Regions from separate parts of the Streptomyces sp. NPDC056738 genome, predicted to be linked through region 2. Evidence: riboswitches for the same ligand, from Rfam matches in the RefSeq annotation. Region 2 holds a riboswitch; each other region holds the start of a gene.
What was found. A riboswitch is a leader RNA that binds a small molecule or an ion and turns the genes downstream of it on or off. The one in region 2 is predicted to bind S-adenosylmethionine.

Region 1: another riboswitch for S-adenosylmethionine. It lies ahead of ACFRIC_RS02975 (putative leader peptide); the one in region 2 lies ahead of ACFRIC_RS01450 (putative leader peptide).
Region 3: another riboswitch for S-adenosylmethionine. It lies ahead of ACFRIC_RS21945 (ABC transporter substrate-binding protein); the one in region 2 lies ahead of ACFRIC_RS01450 (putative leader peptide).
Region 4: another riboswitch for S-adenosylmethionine. It lies ahead of thrC (threonine synthase); the one in region 2 lies ahead of ACFRIC_RS01450 (putative leader peptide).

What each region holds. Positions count from the first base shown of each region.
Region 1 is NZ_JBHTZF010000001.1:722,469-729,686, forward strand. Features, by position in the region: gene ACFRIC_RS02960 (amino acid ABC transporter ATP-binding protein) at 1-386, opposite strand, end outside; gene ACFRIC_RS02965 (amino acid ABC transporter permease) at 533-1,537, opposite strand; gene ACFRIC_RS02970 (hypothetical protein) at 1,956-2,090, opposite strand; SAM riboswitch class IV at 2,248-2,393, shown strand; gene ACFRIC_RS02975 (putative leader peptide) at 2,430-2,495, shown strand; gene ACFRIC_RS02980 (glutathione S-transferase C-terminal domain-containing protein) at 2,608-3,399, shown strand; gene ACFRIC_RS02985 (hypothetical protein) at 3,552-3,842, opposite strand; gene ACFRIC_RS02990 (acyltransferase family protein) at 4,083-5,339, shown strand; gene ACFRIC_RS02995 (expansin EXLX1 family cellulose-binding protein) at 5,378-6,343, shown strand; gene ACFRIC_RS03000 (PP2C family protein-serine/threonine phosphatase) at 6,359-7,218, opposite strand, start outside.
Region 2 is NZ_JBHTZF010000001.1:368,171-375,388, forward strand. Features, by position in the region: gene ACFRIC_RS01425 (GNAT family N-acetyltransferase) at 1-356, opposite strand, end outside; gene ACFRIC_RS01430 (universal stress protein) at 539-1,474, opposite strand; gene ACFRIC_RS01435 (sulfite oxidase) at 1,642-2,916, opposite strand; gene ACFRIC_RS01440 (LLM class F420-dependent oxidoreductase) at 3,378-4,301, shown strand; gene ACFRIC_RS01445 (DUF1684 domain-containing protein) at 4,538-5,362, shown strand; SAM riboswitch class IV at 5,457-5,570, shown strand; gene ACFRIC_RS01450 (putative leader peptide) at 5,605-5,721, shown strand; gene ACFRIC_RS01455 (ABC transporter substrate-binding protein) at 6,157-7,218, shown strand, end outside.
Region 3 is NZ_JBHTZF010000008.1:71,296-78,513, forward strand. Features, by position in the region: gene ACFRIC_RS21930 (ATP-binding cassette domain-containing protein) at 1-1,546, opposite strand, end outside; gene ACFRIC_RS21935 (ABC transporter permease) at 1,539-2,510, opposite strand; gene ACFRIC_RS21940 (ABC transporter permease) at 2,514-3,593, opposite strand; gene ACFRIC_RS21945 (ABC transporter substrate-binding protein) at 3,590-5,224, opposite strand; SAM riboswitch class IV at 5,446-5,555, opposite strand; gene ACFRIC_RS21950 (LLM class flavin-dependent oxidoreductase) at 5,805-6,641, shown strand; gene ACFRIC_RS21955 (nucleoside deaminase) at 6,771-7,218, shown strand, end outside.
Region 4 is NZ_JBHTZF010000013.1:201,735-208,952, forward strand. Features, by position in the region: gene ACFRIC_RS31085 (DUF3263 domain-containing protein) at 50-277, shown strand; gene otsB (trehalose-phosphatase) at 354-1,208, shown strand; gene ACFRIC_RS31095 (trehalose-6-phosphate synthase) at 1,423-2,883, opposite strand; gene ACFRIC_RS31100 (glucosyl-3-phosphoglycerate synthase) at 2,962-3,906, opposite strand; SAM riboswitch class I at 4,112-4,268, shown strand; gene thrC (threonine synthase) at 4,286-5,584, shown strand; gene ACFRIC_RS31110 (MoaD/ThiS family protein) at 5,581-5,856, shown strand; gene ACFRIC_RS31115 (cold-shock protein) at 6,298-6,501, shown strand; gene groL (chaperonin GroEL) at 6,864-7,218, shown strand, end outside.

The DNA.
Region 1 (7,218 bases), 350 kb from region 2:
TCCTGCGCCGCGGCCCTGGACAGCTTCCCGGTCGCCACCGGCGCCGCGGCCACGTTGTCGAGCACGGTCAGGTGGGGGAAGAGGTTGAAGTTCTGGAACACGAAGCCGATCCGGCTGCGCTGGGCCAGGATGACCCGCTCGCTCAGCTCCTTGAGACGGTCGCCGTGCCTGCGTACGCCGATGAGCTCGCCGTTCAGGCTGACGTGGCCGATCTCGGGCTTCTCCAGGTGGTTGATCACCCGCAGGAGGGTGGACTTGCCGGAGCCGGACGGGCCGAGAACGACCGTCACCTCACCGGGGCGCACGGTCAACTCCACGCCGTCCAGTACCCGTTGGGCCCCGTACCACTTGTGCACATCGTGCACCTCGACGGTGGCAGGCTCCACCTGGAGCCCGTCGGCGATCTCGCCCGCCGGAGCCGTGTCCGCCCCCTTGGCCGACGCCGACGCCGACGCCGACACCGACGCCGTCGGCACCACGTCCGCGACCGGAGCCGTCCGCGTGCTCACCGTCGTCACCTTCGTCTCGCCGCTCATATCGCCGTCTCCCTCCGGAACCGGGCCCGCACGTCGCGCAGACCGTTCCGCGCCTTCTGCAACGGAGTCGGCGGCAGGGTGCGCAGGGCGCCCCGCGAGTAGTGCCGCTCGACGTAGAACTGGATGACGGACACCACGCTGGTGAGGATCAGGTACCAGGCGGTGGCGACGAGGAGCAGCGGCACGATGTCGCCGGGGTAGGTGCTGCCCATGCTCTGCACGGAGCCGAAGAGGTCCAGCAGGGACACGTAGAAGACCAGCGAGGTGCCCTTGATCAGGCCGATCAACTGGTTGACGTAGTTGGGGGTGATGGAGCGCAGCGCCTGCGGAAAGACGATCTTCGCGAACTGGTACCGCCTCGGCAGACCGAGTGCCGACGCGGCCTCGTGCTGGCCCTGGTCGACGGAGAGGATGCCGCCGCGGACCACCTCGGAGGCGTACGCGGCCTCGTTCAGGCTCAGTCCGACGACGGCGACGGCCATGTCGGTCGCCAGCCGGGACTCGTCGAAGGTGAAGAAGGCCGGCCCGAACGGCACTCCGACGCTCACCGTCTGGTACAGCGCGCTGAAGTTGTAGAGGAAGAGCAGGACCACGATCAGCGGCACCGACCGGAACAGCCAGGTGTAGACCCAGCTCACCGCGCGCAGCACCGGGCTCCGGGAGAGCCTGGCCAGGGCCAGCAGGACGCCGCCGAGCAACCCCAAAAGCGCACTGTAGAAGGCGACTTCGAGGGTGATGAGCAGGCCGTCGAGAATGGTCGGGCGCAGGAACCAGTACTGGAAGCGATCCCACTGGTAGAAGGGGTTGGTCACCAGTCCGTGGGCGATCTGGGCGACGAGCACGAGCACGACGGCCGTGACGATCCAGCGGCCGGGCCGCCGGAGCGGAAGGACCCGCTGGGCCGCCGGACGGTCGGACGCGCCGGGGAGGTCGAGACGGGGGACCGCCTCGGCGGGCGGCGCCGATCCCAAGGACACGGCGGCGCCGGGTGGTTGACTCATGGAGGACTCCAGCGGATTCGGACACCCCGGACCACGGAGCGGCGGCGCACCGCCGAGCGGGACGGCTCGGTACACGGCGATGCGCGCGGCCCACGTGGGACGAGGGCTGGACGGGGAAGGGGCGTTTTCACGACAGCGGTGGTCGCCGAAGGCTCGATGGAGCGGATCGGCGCGTGGCCGTCGAGGACCTGACGGAATCTCAGCTCGTGGCCGTCGAAGGCCGGCGAATCCTCAGCTCGTGGCCGTCGAGGACCCGACGGAACCCCTCAGCTCGTGAGCGCCGAAGACCCGGAGGACCGCCCGGTCCGTGATCGCGGGGGATTCGGACGGGCCGTCGTTTCCCGATCGCCGAAGACATGAGCGCCGAGGGCTCGAAGGAGCCGTGCGCGAGGGGCCGTCGAGACCCCGGAGGGGGCCGTTAGCCTCGGCTGAGGGACAGACACATGCCCGTACACAGGGCGCTGTTGACACGCAGCAGGTCCACGGCACGGTCGGCGCAGAGCACGTTGCGGCCGAGGCGCCGCCATGCGGCCGTCCCGTCAGCTCCGTGCATCGTCGTCACCATTTCTTCTCCGGCCGAAAAGGCATCCTGTGGTGCGCCGCAGGTTAGGCCCGGCCCGAAAACAATGTCAATGCGGGTGACCACCAGGTGAGACCGTGCGTACGGCCTTCTTGACGCCGCAACAGGGCGCACCGAGACTGGCATGGACGGTCACGATTGTCAGCGCCCACGGAACGGGTACACCCCGCTCCAGTGGTCATCGGCCCCGGCCCGCTGACAGGCAACCCTTCCACCGCGACGGGGTGCCCCGGGTGACGACCGGGTCCCGCCGGTGCGGCGGGGCAAGCGTGGTCTCGCGTCTCGCGAGCCCTGAACCGGGAACGGTGGGAATTGCCCAAGAGCGGTTTGACGAGGCGCCTGCACATCGACCTCCTGCGCGTCTCCAGCGCTTACTGATCGCGGCCGGTCCGTTCGATCCGGACCGGTGCGACAAGCGCAGTCAATCCGCATCAAGCTGCCCGCGCGCCCACAAAGCGGCGGTGGCTTCCGTCTTCCCCCAGGGAGAGTCATGCCCGAGACAGCTTCGCGCACGTCCAGCACTGCCAACTCACGCCCCTGTGACCAGATTTCGCTCCCCTCGGCCCTTCGGCTCAAGCCGGCGGCGACGCCGGCCGCGCTCCCCCACCGTGTCGACAGCCGCATCGGTGTGGGCCTCGCCGGGGGCTTCTACCCGGCTCCGCACCGCTACGAGCTGTATCTGTCGCGGAGTTGTCCGTTCTCGCTGCGCATCGCCATCACGCTCGGGCTGCTCGGCCTGCGGGACTCGGTCGCCACCACACTCCTGGCCGACCCCGCGCGGACACCCGAGGCCTTCGCGTCGCTGCGCCGTGCCTACGAGGCCACCGAGCACCACTTCGACGGGCCGCTCACGGCGCCCGCGCTGTGCGACCGGTGGAGCGGACGCATCGTCAGCAACCACCCGCCCGCCATCCTCCGCGATCTCGCCGGGCTGCTCTCCGGTCACACCACGACATGCCCGTCCACGCTCCGCCCTCCGTCGCTGGCCGCCGACATCGAGGCGCTCCGGGATCTGCTGGACCGCGACGTCACCCCGTCCGCCGAACCTGCGGGGCTCGCGGCGGCCCTGGACCTGCTGGACTGCCAACTCGCGGGTCGTACCTACGTGTTGGGCGACACCCTCACCGCGGCGGACGTGGACGCGTGGACGGCGCTCACCGGTCTCGGCCGGTCCCGCGCCCTCGGCGCCCGCCCCCGGCTCCTGGACTACGTACGCCGTCTCGGCGATCACCCGGCCTTCCGGCACGCGCAGGACGTGGTGCCACTGACGGCAGGGGTCTGACGCTTCCGACGGAAGCCTGGGTGCCGGGCAGGTGGGTGGCTCCTCGCGATCGGCGATCGCCGATCCGCGCCCATCGGCCCGGCGTCCGCACCGGTCACGCGCGCGAGCCACGACCGGCACCGGTCAAGGGCGCGAAGCCACGTCGGCACCGGTCACTCGCGCGGAACCAGCAGGATGCTGACGCCGTTCACGGTCGAGGTCCACCGCCGGCCCTGATCCAGTACCTCGCGCCCCGGACCGAGGATCCGGTCCTGGAGCACCAGCGCCGACGCGCGAAGTTCCTCCCACGGCTCAGGCGTCTCGAAGGCACGCCGGGACCGCTCCACGGAGCCGACCAGAGAACGGCAGGCCGCTTCCACGTCGGGGACGTTCTGGCCCGCCGATCCGACGCCTTCGAGCGACCACGTCATCCACAGGTGGCCCATGGCATCACTCTGTCCCATCCCCGGGAACGACGCATTCCCAGTACGCGGGGCGACCGGTGCTCCGATGCGTGACCGGCTCGCGCACAGGCACCTCCGCCGAAAATAGGCGATCCTGGCGAAAACCGTCTCCTCAGGGCGTGTCCCGTCTCGCGCCGTCAGGGGTCCGCACTTCGATGTGGACTCCACGGCCCACAGGACCCGGTCCAGGCAGGCATCTCCATGAAACACGCACCTCCCCTACTCCCGCCGCCTGCACCGGTGCCGCGTCCACCCGCGGCACCCGGATCCACCGGGTCCCCGCGGCTGGGCCGGCTGGACGCCCTGCGGGGGATCGCCGCGCTTCTCGTGGCGGTCGACCATTCCTCGTACTCCTTCATGCCGGAGTTCCGGGAGCGGGTGATGCCCGAGCTGAACATCGGCCGGTACGGGGTCATGCTGTTCTTCCTGGTGAGCGGTTACGTCATCCCCGCCTCGCTCGAGCGCCGGGGCTGCGTCAGGAGCTTCTGGATCGGGCGGGCCCACCGCGTCTACCCGCTGTGGGCCGTGGTGGTGGGCTCGGCACTGGTGCTGAACCTCCTGGGCTTCACGCGTCTCGGCGCTCGCTTCGAGGGGCGGAACCCCCTCACGGTCGCCGTCGCGCACGCCACCCTGCTCCAGGAACTGCTGGGGACGCCGAGTGTCGTCCTCGTCCTGTGGACGCTGTCGTACGAGCTGGCGTTCTACCTGCTGGTCGTCACCCTGTTCACGGTCCGGCTCCACCCGCGCTCGGGGACCGTCTCGGTCGTCCTGGGCGTGCTCGCCGCCGTGAGCGCGACGGTGGCGTTCGTGCCACCGGCGTCCGCACTGTCCTTGGCCGTCGGCACGGGGCCGCTCGTCGCGCTCGCCTCCGCGGCGCTGGTGTTCGCCGTCCTCTGCGGGAGCTCCGGCAGGTACGAACTGCGGGTGACGGGGGCCGTGGCGGGAGGTGTGCTCGCGCTGGTGCTGGTGCCCTTCAACGGCACCGTTCCGCTCTGGGAAGGCCTCGTGATCCTGGCCGTGATGTTCCTCGGCACCGCCGTCCGGCGGGCGGAGAGCGGGGAGAGCACCTGGCCGCGCGCGGCCCGCACGGCCCTCGTGGTGGTGGTCTGCGCGGCGGGGAGCGCGTACGAGCACGGCGACACCGCCACGTTCGCACGGCGCGGCTGGATCACGGCCTTCCTGCTCGCCGTGCTCACCTTCGGTGCCGCCCTCGCGCTGCGCGGCACAAGGTTTCCTCGCGCGCTGACCTGGCTGGGGACGGTCAGCTACTCGGTGTACCTGGTGCATCCGGTCCTGCTGGCGGTGAGCGACGGCGTGATCGGTCGGTGCCGCCGCGACAGTCTCGTCCTCGAAGCGGTGTTCTTCGCCGTGCTGCTGCCGTTGTGCGCGCTGACCCACCGCTTCGTCGAGGTGCCGGGTCAGGCCCGGGGCCGGAAACGGATCCGCCGCGTCACCGAGGGAACGGGCGGCAACCTTTTCGCTTCCGGCGGCGACTGACGAGGACACCATCGGCTCGATCCTCGGAACGGACGCCCATGAAGGAAACGAGGCAGGCCGCGCGACGGCGCGGACGTCGGCCGTCGCCGAGGGCCCTCACCCCGATCGCCGTCGTCGCCCTGGTCGCGGTCGGTGCCCTGGTCTGTCTGGTCGTGGCCTTCCGGCCCGGCCATCAGGCCGCCACGGGAGACGGCGCGGGCCCGGCGGTCGCCGGTTCCCGTGGTACCGCGACTCCGGGCCGGACTCCTTCGGCCGCCTCGACGCCAACCGCGCCGACCCGGTCGCCCAACCCTGCCGCCTCCCCGACCGTGACGCCCCGCCCTTCCAGCGCGTCGGCGCGGCCGTCGGCCGCGAACACCTCCCGCACCACGACGGCGACCGCTTCGCAGGCGGGACGGATCCGTCCGGGCGTCGCCCACCGGGGTGTGGCGACCATGTACGACGCCGGGAGCGGCGACGGCGCCTGCTCGTACGGTCCGACGGACGACGTCATGACCGCGGCGATGAACCACACCGACTACGAGACGTCCAAGGCGTGCGGGGCCTATCTGCTGGTGCGGGCCGCCGGCGGCGCGAGCGTCACGGTCCGGATCACCAACGAGTGCCCGACGGGCTGCGCCCCCGGCCAGCTCGACCTCAGCACCCAGGCCTTCGCCCGGCTCGCGAACCCGGTGGCCGGCCGGATCCCGATCACCTGGAAGCTGCTGAGCCCCGCCGACTCGGGCACACTCGCCCTGCGCTACAAGACCGGGTCCAGCCGCTACTGGTGCGCGCTCCAGGTGATCGGCCACCGCAATCCGGTGGCCCGCCTCGAACTCCGCTCCGGCGGTGCGTGGCGGCCGCTTCCTCGCACCGAGTACAACTACTTCCTCGCCGAGGACGGCGGCGGCTGCGGTGGCGCGGTCCGGATCACCGACATCTACGGTGAACGCCTGACCGTCGACGGCATGGCGCTGCGCCCCGACGCCGTGCAGACGACCCGGCTCCAGTTCGCACGCCACTGACCCCGTCCGGGCCGGCTACTCCGCGCTCCTTCCGCAGCGCACACCCGTGGCGGGCGGCCCCGGCGGGGAGGGCACGGTGACCGAGCCACCACCCGCGGCGACCACGGGTGCGGACTCGACGGGTGCCGGCTTGCGCAGCAGGAGCAGGGCCGCGTCGTCGTGCAGCCGACCGCCCACATGGGCCTGGAGCTCGGCGTCGAGCGCGGCGAGCGTGGACGCCGGCTCGTCGGACACGTGGCGGGCCAGTCCCTCTGCGAGGGCGTAGAACTCCCGGCCGTGGTCGCGGGCCTCGGTGACCCCGTCCGTGTACAGCAGGAGCTGATCGCCGTCGGCCAGGGGCAGCACCTGGAGGCTCGGGATCTCCCCCGTCAGGGCCCGCAGTCCGAGCGGCGGAGCGGGGTTCACGGGGTCCACCGACACGACCTTCCCGGACGCGCTGACGTGCAGCGGGGGCGCGTGTCCGCAGTTGACGACCTCCAGCCGGTCCGGTTCCGGGTACCCGGCGACCACGGCGGTCACGAAGTCGTCGTATCCGAGGTTGCGCGCCAGACTCCGTTCGATCCGGGCCACGACGGTGAGGAGGTCGGGCTCGTCGTAGGCGGCCTCGCGGAAGATGCCGAGGACGAGCGCGGCGGTGCCCACGGCCGGCAGACCCTTGCCCCGGACATCACCGATGATCATGCGGACCCCGTACGGCGTCGGCACCAGGGCGTAGAGGTCCCCGCCGATCCGGGCCTCGGCCGCGGCGGCGCTGTAGCGGACGGCGACCTGGAAGGGGCCGACGCTCGACGGTATGGGGGCGAGCAGGGCGTGCTGGGCGGCCTCCGCGACGGAGCGGACGGCGGCGAGGACCCGTTCCCGGCGCCAGCGCAGCG
Region 2 (7,218 bases):
CCTGTGGCTGCCCCCTCGGCCACCGCGTCCCCGCTCTTCGCGGCCACGTCCGGCCCGGTCGGCCCGCACTCCTCCCCACCGGTGTCGTACTCGGCGAGGCCGACCACGCGGCCGTCCGTCTCTGCCACGAGGGCGCGGTAGCCGGAATGGGCGGGGCGGCAGGCCCGGTCGGCGGCGAGTTCGGCCGAGCGCCCGCCGAGCGAGAAGAACCTCAGGCGCAGGTTCTCCGGCGACATCTCCTCGTAGAAGCCACGCAGCCGGTCGTGGTCGCCCGGGAGCGCCGGCCGGATGCGTACGGTGGTGCCGTCGGCTAGCAGGGCGTGGACAGGGTGCCGTTCGAGCAGGTCGTCCGTCATCGCGGGCCTCCTCCATGCTTCGGTATCTCGATCGTCCGTCGGTGCGGAGAGGGTGCACAGGGGCTGGACGGGCCGCCCCGGGGCCGGTCGGCCCCGCCGCCCCCGCCGACCGGCCCACCCCTGGTGAGCTCATCGGACCGGACCGGGCCAGGAGCGGTCGCGCGGCGCCGGGCCGTCCCGGCTCACACCGGTTCGGGGACCACCGCGACCGGGCAGGCGGCGTGGTGCAGGACTCCGTGAGCGACACGGCCGAGCTGGAGCCCGAGACGGCCGGGATGGCGCCGGGCACCGACCACCAGCAGGCCGGCGTCGTGGGACGCGTCCAGGAGGGCATGGCGCGTCGGTCCCTCGACGGTGCGGCGACGCAGGTCGATGTCGGCCGGCACCTCCTCCAGTGCCTCGCCGAGCACCTTGGCGGCCCGCTCCTCGTGCAGCCGCGCGGGCTCACCGGTGAGCAGCGGGTGGTCCACGCTCTCGTACGCGGGGCAACGCCAGGCCCGTACGGCGTCCAGGGGCACCCGGCGCAACCGCGCCTCTTCCGCGGCGAACCGCAGCGCCGCCGAGCCCTTGCTCGTCCCTCCGACACCCACGACCACGCGGCGCGCGGGTGTGGCACCGACCTGGTTGTCGTGGGAGCCGCGCAGCACGATGACCGGGCAGTCGGCGTACGCGGCCACCGCAAGGCTGACGGAGCCGAGCAGCATCTCGACGAAGTCGCTGCGGCCGCGAGTGCCGAGGACCAGCGCGGCGGCGTCTCGTCCTTCCCGGACCAAGGCGTACTCGGGCTCCTCGGCCAGGATCTCGGCCGACACGTCGAGGTCCGGGTGACGCCTCAGGGCCCGGCGGAGGCCGACCGCCACGATGTCCTCGGCTCGGACCTCTTCGAAGGGCTTGTGCTCCGCGGCGAGTGCCGTGCCCTCGTAGCGCTCCCAGAGGGAGGCGTACACCACGCGCAGGGGGACGCCGCGCAGGGCGGCCTCGTCCGCCGCCCAGTCCGCGGCCCGCAGGCTCGGCTCGGACCCGTCCACGCCGACGACCAGTGGCGCCTCGCGGAAGGCTCCGCGCAAGGAGCCCGGACGGAGCCCGGAGTTCTGGTTCTGGTGTTCGTGTACGGCCATGGCGGGAACCCCTTCGGGACGGTCGGGTCAGTGCCTGACCCGTCTCACCTTCGTCCCGTAGCAAGCTCGGCGCCCGATGCCGAAGGGCCGGTGCCGTGGAGCCGAACAGCCCTACGTTCCAGGCCTGTTGGCATCCGTTCCGTCGTCCCGGCCCAAGGCGCCGTCGGTCACACCACGCTCACCGGATGGCGCACCACCGCGCCGAACAGGTACCCCTGTGTGTTCGGCATCGCGGTGTCCGGCTGGGTTCGGCCGGCCGTGTCCGTGGCACGGGCCAGCAGGTGCGTGGCACCGGGTGTGTCGGGCTGCCAAGGAAGGGACCATCGGGTCCAGGTGCCGGAGCGGGGCCGGTCGTGCAGCCGGGCGCGCCGCCAGTTGGCCCCTCCGTCCGTGCTGACGTCGACCTTGGCGACACCTCCCGCACCCGACCACGACCGTCCGTGCAGCACGTGCCGATGGCCGGCCGCGAACGTGGCGCCGCTCGCCAGCTCGAAGGCGCTCTTCGTGGTCTGCCGGGTGAGCGGCGCGCTGCCATCCTCGGGGTAGCCGGCGCCGAACAGCCGGTAGAAGGTGGTGTTCCAGGGCGAGTAGAGCGGCTGCGCGGACACCTCGATGTCGCCGACCCATTTGATCGAGGCGATCCCCACCCAGGAGGGCACCAGCACCCGTACCGGATGGCCGTGGTCGTACGGCAGGCGCTCACCGTTCATCTCGTACGCGAGCAGGACGTCGTCCAGGGCCTTGGCGAGCGGCAGCGGACGGCGTACGCGTCCCAGGCTCTCCCCGCCGCTGACGTACTCGGCGTCCAGACCGCGCGGCTGGACGTCCACGGCCCGCGAGGACAGACCTGCCCTGCGCAGCACGTCCGCGAGCCGCACCCCGCGCCAGCGCGCGACGCCGACGGCTCCCAGGGTCCAGGCGGTGCCGGTGACCGTGTCGCCCTGTTGGGTCGTGTAGTAGGAGCGGCCGTTCCCGGCGCATTCGACGAACGCGGTGCGGGTGACGGCGGGCAGCGCGCGCAGGTCGTCGTACCCGAACTCCACCGGCCGGTCCTCGCCGGGGCTCCCGCGTAATCCGCTCCCCCACAGGCGCAGGCGCCAGTCGTCGGCGTTCAGGACGGGGGTCGCGGTGTGGTTGCGTACGAAGAACCGTTCGTTGGGCGTGTGGTGGCCGGTTCCGCTCAGTGCCTCCCAGCGGGTCTCGGCGTTGGTGCCGCGCTGGATGAACCACTCGGCGGGCAGCGGCTTGACGATGGGACTGTCGATGGCGTGGGCGGGCCGTACGCCGCCGAGCGCGGTTCCGGCGGCGGTCGCGGCGAGCAGGGTGAGCAGCCGACGGCGGGTGACCCCGTCGGCCCTGGCCTCACCCGCGAGCCACTGGCGCAGCCTGCGGCGGTCGTACTCGGTTTCGTGGCGTCGGCCCGCGGACGTGGGTGAAGGCATGGCGGCTCCTCGTCATGACGGCGCGAGAGGGGCGGGAGGGGCGGGAGATACGAGAGGCTCGGCGCGAGTCGGTGTCGTTCTGCGGGAGCGATGGACTGCGGCGCTCTCAACCGGCTTGTGCGGAGCAGGAGTTCACTGACGCGCAGAGGCGCCGGAAGGCACGTGATCAGCCGGTCGTCCGACACAGCGCGGCGGCCACGCGGACGAGGTCCACGGCGCGGCGGCGGGTCAGAGGCTCCGGTGTCGGCATGGCGGGATGTAAGCACGTGGGGCGGGAGGCGTCAACGGAGCACGCCTGTCGGCGAATCCGGCCTCCTGGCCTGTTGGCCGATGTGGACGTGGGGAGAGATCGTCCCTCGAACGCGAGGGCCGGACCGGTCGCCGCCGTGCGTCACAAGACTGACATGCAGCCGTCACACTCGAACGGAATGCGCGCTCACCGGGCGCCCGTTCCACCTGACATGACTGTTGGAGTAGCACTCAACGCATCCGACGCGGAGAACCAGGTCGACGCCAGTGTGCGTCTGGCCGAGGAAGCGGCGGCGGCCGGTCTGCGGTCGGTCTGGTTCGGCCAGACCTTCGGCGCGGACTCACCCCAACTCGCCGCGCTCGTCGGGCGGGCGGTCCCGGAACTCCACGTGGGCACGTCCGCGATCCCTGTCTTCGGCCGCCATCCGCTGATCGTCTCCAGTCAGGCGCAGACCGCCCAGGCCGCGACCCACGGCCGCTACCACCTCGGCCTGGCCCTGGGCACGAAACTGATCACGGAGACCGGCTTCGGCCTGCCCTTCGAGCGTCCCATCGCCAGGCTGCGCGAATTCCTCACCGTGCTGCGCCAGTTGACCGAGACCGGCACGGCCGACTTCCGCGGTGAGCTGCTCTCCGCCACGACTCCCCTGTCCGCTCGCGTACCGGGCGCCGAGTCGGGCGTTCCGCTGCTGGTCGCCGCCATGGGCCCGCAGGCGCTGCGGGTCAGCGGTGAGCTTGCGGACGGGATCCTGCCCTACCTCGCGGGACCTCGCGCCCTCGCGGAGCACATCGTGCCCGCGCTCACCGCCGCGGCCGAGGCCGCCGGACGGCCCGCGCCCCGGATCGTGGCGCTGGTGCCCGGCGTGGTCACGGACGACGTGGACGCGGTACGGGCCAAGGCCACCGAGACCCTCTCGTTCTACGAACAGATCCCGTCCTACGCCCGGGTCATCGAACTGTCCGGCGGTCGCCGAGCCGCGGACCTGGCCGTGATCGGCGACGAGAAGACGGTCGAGGCCGAGGTACGGCGTTACCGCGACGCGGGTGCCACCGAGGTCGTGTTCTCGGGCACCGAGATCGCGGGAGCGGCGGACCGGCGCCGAACCTGGGCGCTCCTCGGCGAACTCGCGGCCTGAGCCCAGCGCCTCACCGACCCACCGGTCCACGGGCCCCCGACTCCACCGACCCGCCTTTGGCCGACCCTCAACGGCCGACCTACCGACCCGCTTACCGAAGCGACGATTCCCCGACTCACCGACTCACCGACTCACCGACCGCGACCGCGACCGCGACCGCGACCGCGACCGCGACAAAGAACCCCGCACCCCCGCACGAGGGCCACCCTCACGCGGCTTGTACCGAAGGAGAGTTCATGACCAGCGAGGCGACCACCACAGACCTGCACGCCTTCACCGAGCAGTGGCTGGACTGGTACCGCGGACAGGAGGCCCGGCTCGCCGCCCCCCACGGCTTCCTGGCGATCACCGGCCTCCACTGGCTCGACGACCGCCCGCAGCGCTTCCCCGACGCGCCCGGCGCATGGCACACCGGCCCCGACGGGGTCGTCGTCACCCTCGACGACGGTGAGGAACTCGTCGTCGACGGGACACCGGTACATGGTGAGCACCACTTCGGCGTGCTGCCCGAACGCGGTGGTGTCGAGGCGGTCTGGAAGGACGCCGTCATCGAGGTCGCCAAGCGGGGCGGTCACGACATCGTGCGCCCCCGGCACCCGGACGCACCGCTGCTCAAGTCCTTCACCGGAACGCCCGCCTACGCCCCCGACCCGCGCTGGGCCGTGACGGGCCGTTACGTCCCCTTCGACGAGCCGCGTCCCACCACCGTGGGCGCCGCGGTCGAGGGCTTGGAGCACGTGTACGACGCCCCGGGCAGGATCGAGTTCGAACTGGACGGACGTCCTCTGTCGCTGACGGCGTTCCCCGGTCATGTCCCGGGCGGGCTGTCGGTTCTCTTCACCGACGCGACCTCCGGGGTCACGACCTACGCCGCCAACCGGAGCCTGTCCGTCGAGGCGCCCGACTCCGACGGGACGGTCGTCCTCGACTTCAACCGCGCCACGAACCTGCCGTGCGCCTACACCGACCTGGCCACCTGCCCGCTGCCCCCGGCGGAGAACCGGCTGCCGGTGTCCGTCGAGGCGGGTCAGAAGATCCCGCGCGAACGCGGCGGTGCCTGAACCTGGCTCGCTCCACCGGACTCGGGCGGTTCGCTCCGCCGGAGTCCGGTGCCGCCATTGACGTAGAAGAGAACCGCTCCGTACGATCACGAACGGCATTGAGTGTCAGCGTCAAGCCCTGGCTCGCTGACCGGCAACCCTCCCGCGCGGTGGGGTGCTCCAGGTGAAAGCCCGGCGGTATCAGCGACGATCACCGCAAGCGCGTGGCCCCACGACCGGGGCCGGACCTGTGGAGGAACCTTATGCGGCACGGTGGTGGCTCCGACGCCTCCTTCGCCGTCGCCGTGGTGTTCTCCCGGCTGGCGCGCCGACGTCACATCGACCTGAAGCGCTCGACGAGCTGCTTCTGTCAGGCCTGACGGCCCCTTCCGCAGCCGGGCGCCGGCGCCTCCCTTCGGCGGTGCACCTCGGTGAGGCCCACCCGCGTCGACGTCGATGAGATGCGCGGGCTGTCGACGCCCATGAGGCCTGCCGACAGCCGGCATCCGTGACCAGCCGTCACGGCACGCGTCCGCACCCGGCGCCCCCTTCCCCCGATCTCTCTGATCTCTCCAATCCGCTTCCGCTTTCCGCTTTCCGCCCGGCCCCTGTCCGCAGGTCATCGCCCGTCACCGGCATCGCGCCGACGGGCCCGCGTTCCCGTGCGCGGTCGTGCCTCGTACGACGCCCCGTGCCCGGCGACACCAAGAGGAGACTCCTCCGTGAGAGCACGTCCGGAATTCACATCTCCCCGATCTCCCCGGTCCACCCGTTCTCCCCGATGGGCAAGGCTCACCGCCCTTCTCACCACCAGTGTGCTGCTGGCCGCCTGCGGCTCGGGCACCGACGGCTCCGCAACCGGGAGCGGCAAACCGCGTTCCGGCGGGACGCTGACCTTCGCCGTGGGTTCGGACGCCGGTTGCGTGGATCCCCAGCAGGTCGGCAGCAACGACACGATCTACTCGGTGCGCCAGATCGTCGACTCCCTGACGGACCAGGACCCCAAGACCGGCAAGATCGTGCCGTGGCTGGCGAAGAGCTGGGACATCAGCGCCGACGCGACCGCCTTCACCTTCCACCTGCGCTCGGGTGTCACCTTCAGCGACGGGTCCCCCCTGACCGCCCAGGTGGTCAAGGACAACTTCGACGCGGTGCCGAGACTCGGCGTCCTGGGAACCCTCGCCGAGGGGTACCTGAGCGGCGCGAAGAGCACCACGGTGGTGGACCCGCTCACGGTCAAGGTGACCTTCCAGCAGCCCAACGCCCAGTTCCTGCAGGCGACTTCGACCCACTCGCTGGGGATCGAGTCGTCCGCGAGCGTGAAGCGGTCACCTCAGCAGAAGTGCAGTGACGGGGTGGTCGGTTCCGGGCCCTTCGTGCTGAAGCGCTATGTGCAGAACCAGTCGGTCACGCTGGCCAAACGCCCCGGCTACGCCTGGGGTTCCTCCCGGTGGGGCAAGAAGGGCGAGGCCTACCTGGACAAGCTGGTGTTCAAGGTCGTGCCGGAGGCGGGCGTACGGGCCGGCAGTCTGCGCTCCGGACAGGTGGACGCGATAGGCAGCGTGGGCAGGGCCGACGAAGCGGCACTCAAGGGCGGTCAGGTCGCCTTCCAGCGCCGGGCCAATCCCGGGATCACCTTCGGACTCGGCTTCAACAACGCGCGGCCGGGCCTGAAGGACGCCAGGGTCCGCCGGGCCATCCTGGCCGCCATCGACCGGAAGCAGATCGCCGACACCGTCTTCCCCACCGGTACCCGGCCGGCCACCAGTGTCCTCGCGCACACCACACCGGACTACACCAGCCTCGCCTCCGAGCTGACCCTCGACACGGCCAAGGCGAAGTCCCTGCTGGACCAAGCCGGTTGGAAGGCGGGCGCC
Region 3 (7,218 bases), on a different contig from region 2:
CGGCCGTCGAACCCGACGCGGCGACCCGGCCGCAGTGCAGGACCACGACCCGGTGGGCGACCTGCTCGACGACCGCGAGGTCGTGACTGATGAACAGCGCCGCGAAGCCCAGCTCCCGCTGGAGTTCGGCGAACAGGCCGAGCACCTTCGCCTGGACGGACACGTCGAGGGCCGTGGTGGGTTCGTCCGCGACGAGCAGCCCGGGCCGCAGCGCGAGCGCGCGGGCCAGGGCGGCACGCTGCCGCTGACCGCCACTGAGTTCGTGGGGGTAGCGGTCCGCGTAGGAGCGCGGCAGGTGCACCGATTCCAGCAGCGTCTCCACCTCGGCGCGGATCGCCGCGGCGGTCAGATCGCGCCGGTGGACGGCCAGCGGTTCGGCGACACTGTCGGCGACGGTCAGCAGCGGGTTGAAGCCGGCCGCCGGGTCCTGGAACACGTAGCCGATGTGGCCGGCCCGGCCGCGTGCGCGTCGCCGGGTCGTCAAGGACTCGCCGAACACCTCGAGTTCACCGCCGGTCACGGCCGTCAGACCGGCGACCGCCCGGCCGATGGTGGTCTTGCCGCTGCCGCTCTCCCCCACCAGCCCGAGCACGTCACCCGGTCCGATCTCGAAACTCACGCCGTCGACCGCCCTGAAGCCCTTCCTCCTGAGCCGTCCCGGGTGCTCCACGACCAGCCCGGCAGCGCGCACGACCGGCGGCCCGCTCTGCGCGGCGGACGCCGGCGCGCGGCCTCCTTGCCGGCCGAAGACGGGGACGGCGGCCAGCAGCTCCCGGGTGTAGGCGTGGCCGGGCGCCGCGAACAGCGCGCGGACCGGCGCCTGTTCCACCACCTCGCCCTCGCGCATCACCGCCACCCGGTCCGCCATGTCGGCGACCACGCCCATGTCGTGGGTGATGAGGAGCACCGCGGTACCGAAGTCCGTGCGGCACCGGTGCAGGAGCTCCAGGATCTCCGCCTGGACGGTGACGTCCAGCGCGGTGGTGGGTTCGTCGGCCACGATGAGCCTCGTGCCGAGGGCGAGGGCCATGGCGATGACCGCGCGTTGCTGCTGGCCGCCGGAGAGTTGGTGCGGGTAGTGGTCCACGCGTGTGGCCGGGTCCGGGATGCCGACCTTCTCGAGCCAGTCGACGGCCAGGGCACGGCGTTCGGCCCTGCTGCCGCCGTGCCCGTGGGCCCGCAGTCCCTCGGTGAGCTGCCAGCCGACGGAGAAGACCGGGTTGAGGGCCGTGGACGGTTCCTGGAACACCATCGCGGCGTAGGTGCCGCGCAGTTCGCGAAGGCGGGCCGGGGACGCGGTGAGCACGTCCTCGTCCGGATCGGTGGTGCCGTCGCCCAGCAGCACCCGGCCGCGGGTCGCCGCCGTGGCGGGCAGCAGACCGAGGACCGACTTGGCGGTCACGGTCTTGCCGCTGCCGCTCTCGCCGACCAGGGCCAGCGCCTCTCCCGGAGCGACGGCGAGGTTCACTCCTCTCACCGCCGGGGCCGGACCGGCGTCGGTGGCGAAGGTGACCCGCAGGTCCTCGATGCGCAGCAGGTCAGTCATCGTGCGTGCCTCCGTCCGTCGTCGTGGGTGTCGCCGCCGCGGCCCGCCGCCGGAGCCGGGGGTCGGCCAGATCGGTGAGGCTCTCGCCGAGGAGGGTGGTGCCGAGCACGGTCAGGACGATGGCCAGACCGGGCGGGACCGCGGTCCACCACAGTCCCGAAGTGACGTCGGCGACCGAGCGGTTGAGGTCGTATCCCCATTCGGCGGCCGAGTTGGGCTCGATGCCGAAGCCCAGGAAGCCGAGCCCGGCGAGGGTGAGGATGGCCTCGGAGGCGTTGATGGTGAAGATCAGCGGGAGGGTGCGGACCGAGTTGCGCAGCACGTGCCGGGACATGATCCGCCGGGTTCCGGTGCCGATCACACGGGCCGCGTCCACGAAGGGCTCCGCCTTCACCCGGATCACCTCGGCCCGTACGACACGGAAGTACTGCGGGACGAAGGCCACGGCCACGGAGCAGGCGGCCGCGCCGAGACCGCCGGCGAGGCTCGACCTGCCGCCGCTGATCACGATCGACATGACGATGGCGAGCAGCAGCGGCGGGAACGCGTAGAGCGCGTCGGCCACCCCGACCAGCGTCCGGTCCAGCCGGCCGCCGAGGTATCCGGAGACCAGGCCGAGCACCGTGCCCGGCACCACCGACAGCGACAGTGCCGCGAGGATGATCTCCAGGGCGGTCCTGGCTCCCCACACCGTGCGGGACAGCACGTCGTACCCCGCGATGGTGGTGCCCAGGGGATGTGCTCCGCTCGGAGGCTGCTGTGATCCGAACAGGCCGGATTCGTCGCGGAGTTGCGCGAAGCCGTGCGGGGCGAGCAGCGGGCCCAGGAGCGCCGCGAGGACGAAGAGCGCGGTGAGGACCGTGCCGGTGAGCAGCATGGCCCGCTGGACCGCGCCGCCGGTGCGCAGGCGGACGCGCAGGCGCCGCGGCAGCACGGTCCGCCGGCGGAGGAGGAGCTGGGCCACGGCTCAGTACCTCACTCGGGGGTCGATGAGGGCCGCGACGACATCGACGACGAAGTTCGTCAGCGCCACGACGACGGCGAACAGGGCCACGATGCCCTGGACCGCCGGAAAGTCACGGACCGTCAGGTAGTGGGCCAGTTCGTAGCCGAGGCCTTTCCATTCGAAGGTGGTCTCGGTCAGCACCGCTCCGCCGAGCAGCCCGGCGACCTGGAGTCCGAGGAAGGTGATGACGGGGATCAGGGCGGGCCGGGCCGCGTGGTGGGTGACCAGGCGCAGGGGCGCCACTCCGCGGGATCTGGCGGCTTCCACGTAGTCGGCGGAGAGGGTGCCGATCAGGTTGGTGCGGACCAGCCTCAGGAGGATGCCGGCCACGAGCAGGCCGAGCGCCAGGGCGGGCAGTACGGCGTGCTTCAGGACATCGACGACGGCCGCCCCGTCACCGCTTCGCAGGGCGTCGACGAGGTAGAGGCCGGTCGTGCTGGACTGGTCCTGGAGGAAGAGCTGGACGTCGGTGCTCGCCCGGCCGGACGCCGGGAGCCAGCCGAGCCGGATCGCGAAGACGAGCTTCAGCAGCAGCCCCGTGAAGAACACGGGGGTGGCGTAGGTGAGGACGGCGAACAGCCGCAGCGCCGCGTCGGGCGCGCGATCCCGGTACGAGGCCGCGACCAGGCCCAGGGGGACCCCGACGACGAGGGCCACGACGAGTGCGTTGAAGGCGAGTTCGGCGGTGGCGGCCCCGTAGGTGCCCAGCACGTGGGTCACCGGCTGGTCGTCGGTGACGGTGCGGCCGAAGTCGCCCGCGGCCAGGGACCTCAGGTAGTCCAGGTACTGGGTGAGCAGCGGCCGGTCGTAGCCCGCCTGGTGCAGTTTGGCCTGGAGCTGGTCCGGGGTGAGGCGGTCGCCGAAGGCGGCACTGACCGGGTCCCCCGTGGCGCGCATCAGGAAGAAGACCAGGCTGACCAGGATGAGCACGGTGGGGACGATGAGGAGGAAGCGGACCACCAGATGGCGGAGGAGTCCGTACCCCGCGGCGCCGCCGGCCGGAGCGGCGGCGCCGGGGACGTCCCGGGTCAGGGCGCTCACTTCTTCGCGAGCCCGGCCCAGCGGAACTGGTACGCGCTGCTCAGTTCGTCGGGCACCCCGCTGACGTCGGTGCGGGTGACGATCGCGGTGGACCCTTGGAGCAGCGGCAGCAGGGGCACCGAGGCGGCGGCCCTGTCCTGTGCCTGCTTGAGCAGTCCGGCGCGTGCGGTGGCGTCCGTCTCCGTCTCCTCCTTCTTTATCAGCTCCCGGACGGCGGGGTCGGAGTAGTCGTTGGCGACCCAGCTGTTGGCCGAGTAGAAGGGCGAGAGGTAGTTGTCGGCGTCCAGGTAGTCGGCGTACCAGCCCAGTTGGTAGAGCGGGTACAGGTGCTTGACGCGGTCCTTGCCGTACTGGGTCCACTCGGTGGACTGGAGGTTCACCTTGAACAGGCCGGTGGCCTCGAGCTGGGTCTTGACCAGGGCGTACTCGTCGGCCGAGGAGGAGCCGTAGTGGTCGCTGTTGTACTGGAGGCTGAGGGTGACCGGGGTGGTCACCTTCGCCGCCCTGAGGCGCGCGGCGGCGGCCGCCTTGTCGGGGCCGCCCTTCTTGTCGCCGTAGAGCGACTTGAAGGAGGCGGTGGCGCCGGTGAGTCCGTCGGGCACGGAGCTGTACAGCGGCTGGTAGCTGTTCTTGTAGACCTGCTGGGCGAGTTGGGTCCGGTCGACGGAGTCGGCGACGGCCTGCCGTACGGCCAGCGCCTTGGCCTTGTCGGGCTTCTTGGTCCTGGTGCCGTAGGGCTGGGTCCGGAAGTCGAAGACGATGTAGCGGATGCCGTTGCCCGAGCCGGTGTGGACCTTGATGTCCTTCTTCTTGGAGAGGTCGTCGAGGTCGGCGGTGGTGAGCGTGCGGTAGACGGCGTCGACGGTGCCCTGCTGGACATCGAGCTTCAGATTGCTCGCGTCGGTGTAGTACTTCAACTGGACGTTCTTGGTCTTCGGTGTGCCGAGACCGCCGCCGTAGGCGCTGTTGGCGGTGAAGGAGACCAGCGAGTTCTTGTCGTAACTGCGCACGCCGTACGGGCCGTTCCACGGCTTGGCCGCCACGATCGTCTTGTCGTCCAGGATCTTGCCGGCGGGGAAGACCTGTTCGTCGACGATGTAGCCGGCGGCGGTGGACAGCACCTGCGGGAACAGCGTGTCGTCGGCCGACTTGAGGGTGAAGACGACTTCGGTCGGCGTCGGGGCGGCGACGGAGTCGAGGTCGTACAGGAGGGACGAAGGACCGTTCTCGTCGGCGATCCTCAGATTGCGGTCGAAGCTGAACTTGACGTCGGACGAGGTCAGTTCGTGGCCGTTGGCGAACTTCAGGCCCTTCCTCAGCGTGACCGTGTACTCCTTGGGGCCGGTCGGTTCGATCCCGGTGGCCAGGTCCGGGGAGACCTCCGTGGCCCCGTTCTTCACGCTCAGCAGGGTCGCGTAGACCTCGCTCTCGATGGTCCCGGAGCCCGCGTCCCACGAGCCCGCGGGATCGAGGCTGGTCACCTGGTCCGTGGTGCCGACGGTGATCGCCGCCGCCGTGGAGCCGGTGGACGTCTTGCTGCTCGTGCAGCCGGTCAAGGCGACCAGGAGCGCCGTGCCGAGGGACATCGCGCCGAGGGACCGGAAGGGTCTGGTGGTGCCGTGCTGTGCCATGGCTGGTCTCCGCTTCCGCAGGGTGGGGTGCACGAAGGGGCTTCGGCAGGCGGGGCATGCCGAGCGCGCGCTGTCGTGTGAAGGAGGGCGGGGTGAGGGAGGGTCAGCCGTGACAGAGGCAGCTGCAGACCAGCAGCAGATCCACGTGGCGTCGAGAGCACAGCACAAGGCGCGTCGACACGCTGTCCTCCCGGGAAGGTCGTCGGCTCTCGGGCCGGATGGGAACGCACTTGCAGAACAGGAAGATCCGCCGAGCCTTCACCTGGGGCACCCCACTGCGTCGAGGGTTGCCGTCCGGCCAGCCAGGGCTTGATCACCGGAACTCGTAGCTCGCGCTCACCGTAGATTCCCGGTTCTCCCGGCGTCAAGGGCTTCCCGAGTCGCCGGCGGAAGAGGTTCCGGCGGACCTGAGAGAACGGCGAGTTCCCCGCCCGACAAGCAATACGAATGACATCTGACGGTATGTCAGATTGCAATCATATTGCACGGGCCCGGGCCTTCGGACGGAGGCGTAGGCTGCGGCCGGAAATGCACGCTCGTCAACTGCCCTTCACCAGCGCCAGGTTGCTAGGCTCGGGCCATGCAGATAGGCGTCAACGTTCCCAATTTCGGACCCGGCACCGGTCCGGAAACCCTTTCCCGTTGGGCCAAGACGGTGGAAGGCCTCGGCTTCGACCTATTGATGGTCTCCGACCATGTGGCCATCACATCGGATGTCGCGAAACAGTATCCCGCCCCGTTCTACGACCCTTTTACGACACTCTCCTGGCTGGCCGGTCAAACGGCCCGGGTGAAGCTGGGCACGACGGTTCTCATCGCGCCCTACCGGCACCCCCTGCTGGTCGCCAGGATGGCGGCCAACCTCAATCAGCTCTCCGGCGGCCGACTGGTCCTCGGTGTCGGTGTCGGCTGGGCCCGGGAGGAGTTCCAGGCGCTCGGCGTTCCCTTCGAGCGGCGCGGCGCGCTGACCGACGAATTGCTCGAGACCCTGCGAACGGCGTGGGCCGACGAGGCCGATTACGGGAGCGGGCGGATTCCGCTCTGGATCGGCGGCAACAGCGACGCGGGACTGCGCCGGGCGGCCCGCCACGGCCTGCCGTGGCATCCGCTCCGGTTCACCATGCCGTGGTTCCGCGACGCGGTGGACCGGCTGAAGGACATCTCGGCCGAACTCGGCCGGCCCGTGCCCGACCTGGCCCCGCGCATCGTTCTGCGGCTCACGCCGAAGCCGGTCGACCATCCGGACCGCCGGGCCGGTGAGGGCACCATCGAGCAGGTCCTCGACGACATCGAGCAGTTGCGCCTCGCCGGTGCCGGCACGGTGGTCCTCGACCCCTACAACGGCGACCCGGACGAGACCCTCAGGCCCGAGGTGGCATGGCAGGCGCTGGCCACCGTGGCCGCGAACCTGGCATAGCGCACCGCACCCTCCACGCCCAAGCCCCACAGAGACGGAGCCACGGTGGCCCCCACCACGCACGACCCTGACCACAGCGACAACCCCGACGGTGCCGGCGCCCGGTCCTCCGCCGTCAGCGCGGCCGACCTGGTCCATCTCCGCCGCTGTCTGGAGCTGGCGGCCGAGGCGGTCGGCGCCGGCGACTGGCCGTTCGGCTCCCTGCTGGCCGACGCGGACGGCAAGGTCCTGGCCGAGGACCGCAACCGCGAGTCCAGCACGGGGGACCCGACCCGGCACCCGGAGTTCGAACTCGCCCGCTGGGCCGCGGCCAACCTGAACCCCGAGGAGCGGGCCGCGGCGACCGTCTACACCTCGGGAGAGCACTGCCCGATGTGCGCGGCCGCGCACGGCTGGGTCGGACTGGGCCGCATCGTGTACGCGAGCTCGTCCCAGCAGGCCCGGGACTGGAAGGCCGAGTGGGGCGTGCCCATCACCTCGCCCCTGAGCCCGTTGTCCGTCCGGGACGTCGTACCCGGCGTGGAGACCGCCGGACCGGTCCCCGAACTGGCACAGCAGGTCAAGGAGTTGCATCTGC
Region 4 (7,218 bases), on a different contig from region 2:
GCGGGCCCGGGCCCGTCGTCTGTCGGTGCCGGGGACTACCGTGCTGTCCATGGAAGAGCTGCCCGCGCGCGAACGGAGCATCCTCGCCCTGGAGCGCCGCGGCTTCCCCGGCCCCGGCGCCAAGGAGCGCGCCATACGCGAACAACTGGGCCTGGCCCCGGTCCGCTACTACCAGCTCCTGAACGCGCTGCTGAACGATCCGCGAGCCCTCGCGCACGACCCTGTCACGGTGAACAGGCTCCGCCGTGTCCGCGAGTCCCGCCGCGACGAACGCTGAGCACGGGCAGGATCCGGCCCCTCCGGCGTCCGAGGAGCGGGGGGTGCGTCCGGCGTCGCCCGGATAGGGTCGCCCCATGGGCAGCCACCCCGAATCCAAGGACTCCTTGCCGACTCCGGTGACCCCCGCCGGGCGCGACGCTCTGGAAGCGATCCTCACGCGTCCCGCCCGGACGGTCGTCGCACTCGACTTCGACGGAACACTCGCCCCCATCGTCCCCGACCCCGACCGGGCCCGCGCCCACCCCGACGCGGTCCCGGCGCTCGCCGCCCTCGCCCCCAAGGTCGCCTCCGTCGCCGTCGTCACCGGCCGCCCGGCCGGTGTCGCCGTGCGCCACGGAGGCTTCGCCGGCGTGCCGGGGCTGGAGCACCTGGTCGTCCTCGGTCACTACGGCGCCGAGCGCTGGGACGCGGTCAGCGGCACGGTCACCGCGCCCGCTCCGCACCCGGGCGTCGCGGCCGTCCGGGCCGAACTGCCGGGGTTCCTCGACGCGATCGGTGCCTGGCAGGGCACCTGGATCGAGGAGAAGGGCCGCGCGGTCGCCGTGCACACGCGCCGGGCCGCCGATCCGCAGGCCGCGTTCGAGGCGTTGCGGGAGCCGCTGGGCGAGCTCGCCGCGCGGCACGGGCTGATCGTCGAACCGGGGCGCATGGTCCTGGAGCTGCGTCCGCCCGGCATGGACAAGGGGGTCGCCCTGCTGGAGTACGTCCGTGAGGTCGGTGCCGAGGCCGTTCTGTACGCCGGGGACGATCTGGGGGACCTGCCTGCGTTCGGCGCCGTCGACAAGCTGCGCTCCGACGGGGTTCCCGGGCTGCTGGTGTGCAGCGGCAGCTCCGAGGTCGCCGAGCTGGCCGAACGCGCCGACCTGGTGGTCGACGGGCCCGCCGGGGTCGTCCGGATCCTCGCCGCCCTGGCGGCCGCGCTCGACTGACGCGGCCGGCGACCCCCGCGCGGGGCGGGCGGGCCACAAGCCGGTTCTCGCCCCCTCCGCCCCTACCCTTCCCGTACCTGGGGCTCCGCCCCAGACCCCGCTCCTCAATCGCCGGAGGGGCTGAACTTTCGCCGGCCGGGGCTGGAACCGTCTGGACCCTGGACCCGCAGCCGGGATCCGGCGGACAGGAACCCCGACCGCCGCCCGCCCCTCCTCAGCTCTCCAGCGCGTGGAGTTGGTCCAGGAACCACTGGGCCGGGGGAAGGGCGGTGGCCGCGGCGGTCAGGCGTTTGGTGCGTTCGGCGCGTTCGCCCGGCTGCATGGTGAGCGCCTCGTACAGCGCCCGCGCCGTCCCGGTGATGTCGTACGGGTTCACGGAGATCGCGTCCTCGCCCAGTTCCTCGTACGCCCCGGCCTCCCGGGACAGGACCAGCGCACAGCCCTCGTCGGAGACGACCGGGATCTCCTTGGCGACGAGGTTCATGCCGTCCCTGATGGGGTTGACGAGGGCGACGTCGGCGAGCCGGTAGGCGGCGAGCGAGCGCGCGAAGTCGTCCTTCACGTGCAGCACCACCGGGGTCCAGCCGGGCGTTCCGTAGTGCGCGTTGATCTCGTCGGCGAGCCGCTGCACCTCGGCCGTGTAGTCCCGGTAGACGGCGAGGTCCTGCCGCGACGGGTAGGCGAACGCCACGTGGACGACCCGCTCGCGCCACTCCGGGTGGTCGTCGAGGAGCTGCCGGTACGCCAGCAGCCCCCGCACGATGTTCTTGGACAGCTCGGTCCGGTCGACGCGCACGATCGTCCTGCGGTCCGCGCCGATCTCCTCGCGCAGCGCGGCCATCCGTTCCCCGACGTCCGCGCGGTGCGAACGCTCGCGAAGGAACTCGGCGTCCGCGCCGAGGCCGTGCACGCCGACCCGGGTCTCGCGCACCGGCGGCCGGGCGCCGTCCAGGTGCTCGATCGTGCGGGGGGTGCCGCCCGAGGGCGAGCCGGCGCGGTAGCGGCCGGGTTCGGTCGCCTCCGCGCAGCGCGTGAACGCGGTGGCCCACCGCCAGGTCAGGAAGGCGACCCGGTCCGCGCCGAGCATGCCCGCCATCAGCTCCGCGCGGATGTCGTCGGGGAGCATCCGGAAGTAGTCCTCGGGCGCCCACGGGGTGTGGGAGAAGTGACCGATACGCAGGTCGGGGCGCAGTTCGCGGAGCATCCCGGGCACCAGGCACAGGTGGTAGTCCTGGACCAGCACGGCCGCGCCCTCGGCCGCCTCCTCGGCCAGCGCCTCGGCGAAGGCGCGGTTGTAGGCCCGGTACGACTCCCACTGGCGCCGGAACTCCGCGTCGAAGACCGGCTCCAGCGGGGTCTGGTAGAGCAGGTGGTGCACGAACCACAGCACGGAGTTGGCGACGCCGTTGTAGGCGTCGGCGTGCGTGTCGGCGTCGATGGCCAGCATCCGTACGCCGTCCTCGTGGACTCCGCGCCGCACGGCCTCCCGGTCGCCGTCCCCGAGGGCGGAGCAGACCCAGAGGGCGCCCGCGTCCGGCCCGATCGCCGAGAGTCCGGAGACGAGGCCGCCGCCGCCACGTCTGGCGTGCAGCGAGTCGTCCTCCCGTACCTCGTAGGTGACCGGGCCGCGGTTGGAGGCGACCAGAATCCTGTGGGCACCGTGCGTTGAAGCCATGCCTCGAAACCTAGCCCCGTCTCGAAACGCTCAAACGCGCCCTTCGGCCGTATGCGATCGGCGGCCGTCGGCGCCGGACTACGCGGCTCTGCGCGTCTGGTACTCGGAGATTTCGCTCATCGGCGGCCTTTCCTCCGTGTCCACGGAGTACGTGCGCGGCCGGAAACCGTCGCGGTCGCGCTCGAACTGGGTGAGGGAGGGACGGATCAGGTGTCCGCGCGCCAGCCGGAGCTGCGCGGCGCGGTAGATCGCGGCGGCCATGCGGCCGAGCGCCTGCCCGTCCTGGTGGCGGTGCTTGCGCACTCCGACGTCGACCTGGGCGAGGGCGTCCAGGCCCACCAGGTGCAGGGCGTCGACGAGCATGCCCAGCTCGACGCCGTAGCCGACGGGGAAGGGGAGCTGTTCGAGCAGCGAGCGGCGGGCCGCGTACTCGCCGCCGAGCGGCTGGACGAAGCCCGCGAGCTGCGGCCAGTGCATGTTCAGGAGCGGGCGGGCCATCAGCTCGGTGACCCGGCCGCCCTGCCCGCCGCCGCCGGCCATCGGGCGGTCGTACATGGCCTTGACCAGGTCGACGCCGGGTTCGGTGAGCAGCGGGCCCACGATCCCGGAGACGAAGTCGGACGAGAACTCCTTGAGGTCCGCGTCGACGAAGCAGACGATGTCCCCGCTCGTCACGAGCAGCGACCGCCACAGCACCTCGCCCTTGCCGGGCACGGCCGGGATCCGCGGGAGGATGTCGTCGCGGTGCACGACGCGCGCGCCCGCGGCGGCGGCGACCGCGGCGGTGCGGTCGCTCGAACCGGAGTCGACGACGACGATCTCGTCGACGAGGGGCACCTGCTGCATCAGATCGTGGCGGATGATCGCGACGATCTCGCCGACCGTCTCCTCCTCGTTGAGCGCGGGCAGCACGACACTCACCGTCGATCCGGTGACACGCTTGGCTGCCATGATCCTGTGGAGCGGGCGGTCGGTCGCGGACCAGGAGCGTGTGCTCAGCCAGCTTTCGACTTCTCTCAGCACCGTCTGCGGCTCCTCACTGTCTGATCACACGCTCTCATCGGCGTGCCCGCTGCGGCCAGCGGCAGATCGATTGCCGTCGTCTCGCGGTTCGGACGACTATCTCAACTGTCCTGGCCTTCGGTTACAGTCTTGAACAACGCGCATGACCATCGCATGTCCTGGATCGTCGGCGCGTATCGTGTTCAACAGTTCAACAATCAAATACCGCTCATCCAGAGGGGCAGAGGGATACGGCCCGATGAAGCCCCGGCAACCCTCCAGCCGGTCTCGTACCGATCGATGTCGATCGCGTCGCGAGGCTCCCGGCTAGGGAAGGTGCCAAATCCGTCTCACGGCGAAGTGCGCCGTGAGGAAGATGAGGAGAAAGGGCCTCGCCTCCATGGCTGCGCAGACAGTTGCAAGCACCACGAACTCCGCCGACGCGGTAGACCTCGGCCCGGCCGCGGCGCTTTCCTGCCGCGAGTGCGGACACCGCGTCCTGCTCGGCCCGGTCTTCGCCTGCGAGGAGTGTTTCGGCCCGCTGGAGATCGCCTACGACTTCTCGGCCTACGACACCGAAGAGCTCCGCAAGCGCATCGAAGCGGGACCCGCGAACATCTGGCGCTACGCGCCGCTCCTGCCCGTCCCCGCGGACGTGGCGGACAAGCCGAACATCAACCCCGGCTGGACCAAGCTCGTCCAGGCCGACAACCTGGCCCGCGAGCTCGGCGTCGACGCCGGGAAGCTCTTCGTCAAGGACGACTCCGGCAACCCGACGCACTCCTTCAAGGACCGCGTCGTCGCCCAGGCCATCGAAGCGGCCCGCGTCTTCGGCTTCACCACCCTCTCCTGCTCCTCCACCGGCAACCTCGCCGGGGCGGTGGGCGCCGCGGCGGCCCGCGCCGGCTTCCGTTCCTGCGTGTTCATCCCGCACGACCTGGAGCAGGGCAAGGTCGTCATGGCCGCGGTCTACGGCGGCGAGCTCGTCGGCATCCAGGGCAACTACGACGACGTGAACCGTTTCTGCTCCGAGCTGATCGGCGACCCGGCCGGCGAGGGCTGGGGCTTCGTCAACGTCAACCTGCGGCCCTACTACGCCGAGGGCTCCAAGACCCTGGCGTACGAGATCTGCGAGCAGCTCGGCTGGAAGCTCCCCGACCAGCTCGTCGTGCCCATCGCCTCCGGCTCCCAGCTCACGAAGATCGACAAGGGGCTCCAGGAGCTGATCAAGCTCGGACTCGTCGAGGACAAGCCGTACAAGATCTTCGGCGCCCAGGCCGAGGGCTGCTCCCCGGTGTCCGTGGCCTACAAGGCCGGTCACGACGTCGTACGGCCGCAGAAGCCGGACACCATCGCCAAGTCGCTCGCCATCGGCAACCCGGCGGACGGCCCGTACGTGCTCGACATCGCCCGGCGCACCGGCGGCGCGGTGGAGGACGTGAACGACGAGCAGATCGTCGACGCGATCAAGCTGCTCGCGCGCACCGAGGGCATCTTCGCGGAGACGGCCGGCGGTGTGACCGTCGGTGTCACCCGCAAGCTCATCGAGAACGGTCTCCTCGACCCGGCCCTCACCACGGTCGTGCTGAACACCGGCGACGGCCTCAAGACCCTGGACGCGGTGGCCTCCGACACCGGGCTGACCGCGACCATCCGCCCGAACCTCGACTCCTTCCGAGAGGCTGGCCTCGCATCATGAGCGTCAACGTCCGCATCCCCACCATCCTGCGCACCTACACCGGTGGTGCCGCCGAGGTGACGGCCGAGGGCGCGACCCTCGCCGAGGTCATCAGCGACCTGGAGAAGAACCACACGGGCATCGCCGCGCGCGTCCTGGACGACCAGGGCAAGCTGCGTCGCTTCGTGAACGTGTACGTCAACGACGACGACGTGCGCTTCGAGCAGGGACTGGAGACGGCGACTCCGGACGGTGTCGGCGTTTCGATCATTCCGGCCGTCGCCGGAGGCTGATCGTTACCCTCGGTAATGCCGAACACAGCGCGTTCACATAATTGCCCCCTCCGTGAGACAAACGGAGGGGGCAATTCTGTTGGGTTGAACGCGCTAGAGTTGGGGAAGTCGCTCCGATTTGGATGTTGGTTTCATGCCGGACGCATATGAGTGACCGTTCTTCGGGCGACAAGAAGTAGCCAAAGTGACTCACCTTTTTGGGCATTTTATGGCATTTGCGGGGCCCGACTTGCCCTGAATCCTTGCGCATTCTCCACATATCATTGATCGGCCATGCCCAGAATTCTCGTCCGATTGACCTGTTGCAGAGGGCAGTTGGACAGATACATTCAGCCGCGGTCGACGCGTTCCGGCGCACACCCCCAACCGTTGGGGGGTGAGGTCTGACCCGGATCCGCGAAGTGTGGATCTGTGCAAGGGCCAGTAATAGGGGAGTTAGGCATGGCTCAGGGCACCGTCAAGTGGTTCAACGCGGAGAAGGGGTACGGCTTCATCGCGGTCGACGGTGGTGCGGACGTCTTCGTGCACTACAGCGCGATTCAGATGGACGGCTACCGCACCCTTGAAGAGGGTCAGCGAGTGGAGTTCGAGATCTCGCAGGGCCAGAAGGGTCCGCAGGCGGACATGGTCAAACTCGCCGTCTGATCGGGCGCGAACGACCACCGACTCAACTCACGCACGAGGGGCCCGCATCCCACCAGGGATGCGGGCCCCTCGTGCGTGTCCAGGGGGCTTCCAGGGGGCTCGCTTCGCGAGCGCACCTTGCTCCCGCCCGTCGCCCGACCGCCACCCCTCGACGAGCTCGCTTCGCGAGCGCACCTTGCACTCGACGGGGTCGAGTGCTAATCATTGGCGTTAGCACTCTCCGAGTGAGAGTGACAGAACTTGGATCGGGCCGGCGAGGCTCGCGGGCCTGTGGGGCAAGGAACCACAGGGCTCGGGGGCCGTCCGTCGCGGGCGCGGGCGCGATCCGGAGCAATCCACCCCGTCCGGGAGGACCACTTCACATGGCCAAGATCATCGCGTTCGACGAGGAGGCACGGCGCGGTCTCGAGCGCGGGATGAACCAGCTCGCCGACGCCGTCAAGGTCACCCTCGGCCCCAAGGGCCGTAACGTCGTCCTCGAGAAGAAGTGGGGCGCGCCCACGATCACCAACGATGGTGTTTCCATCGCCAAGGAGATCGAGCTCGAGGACCCGTACGAGAAGATCGGCGCCGAGCTGGTCAAGGAAGTCGCCAAGAAGACGGACGACGTCGCCGGTGACGGTACGACCACCGCGACCGTCCTCGCCCAGGCGCTCGTCCGCGAGGGCCTGCGCAACGTCGCCGCCGGCGCCAACCCGATGGCCCTCAAGCGCGGTA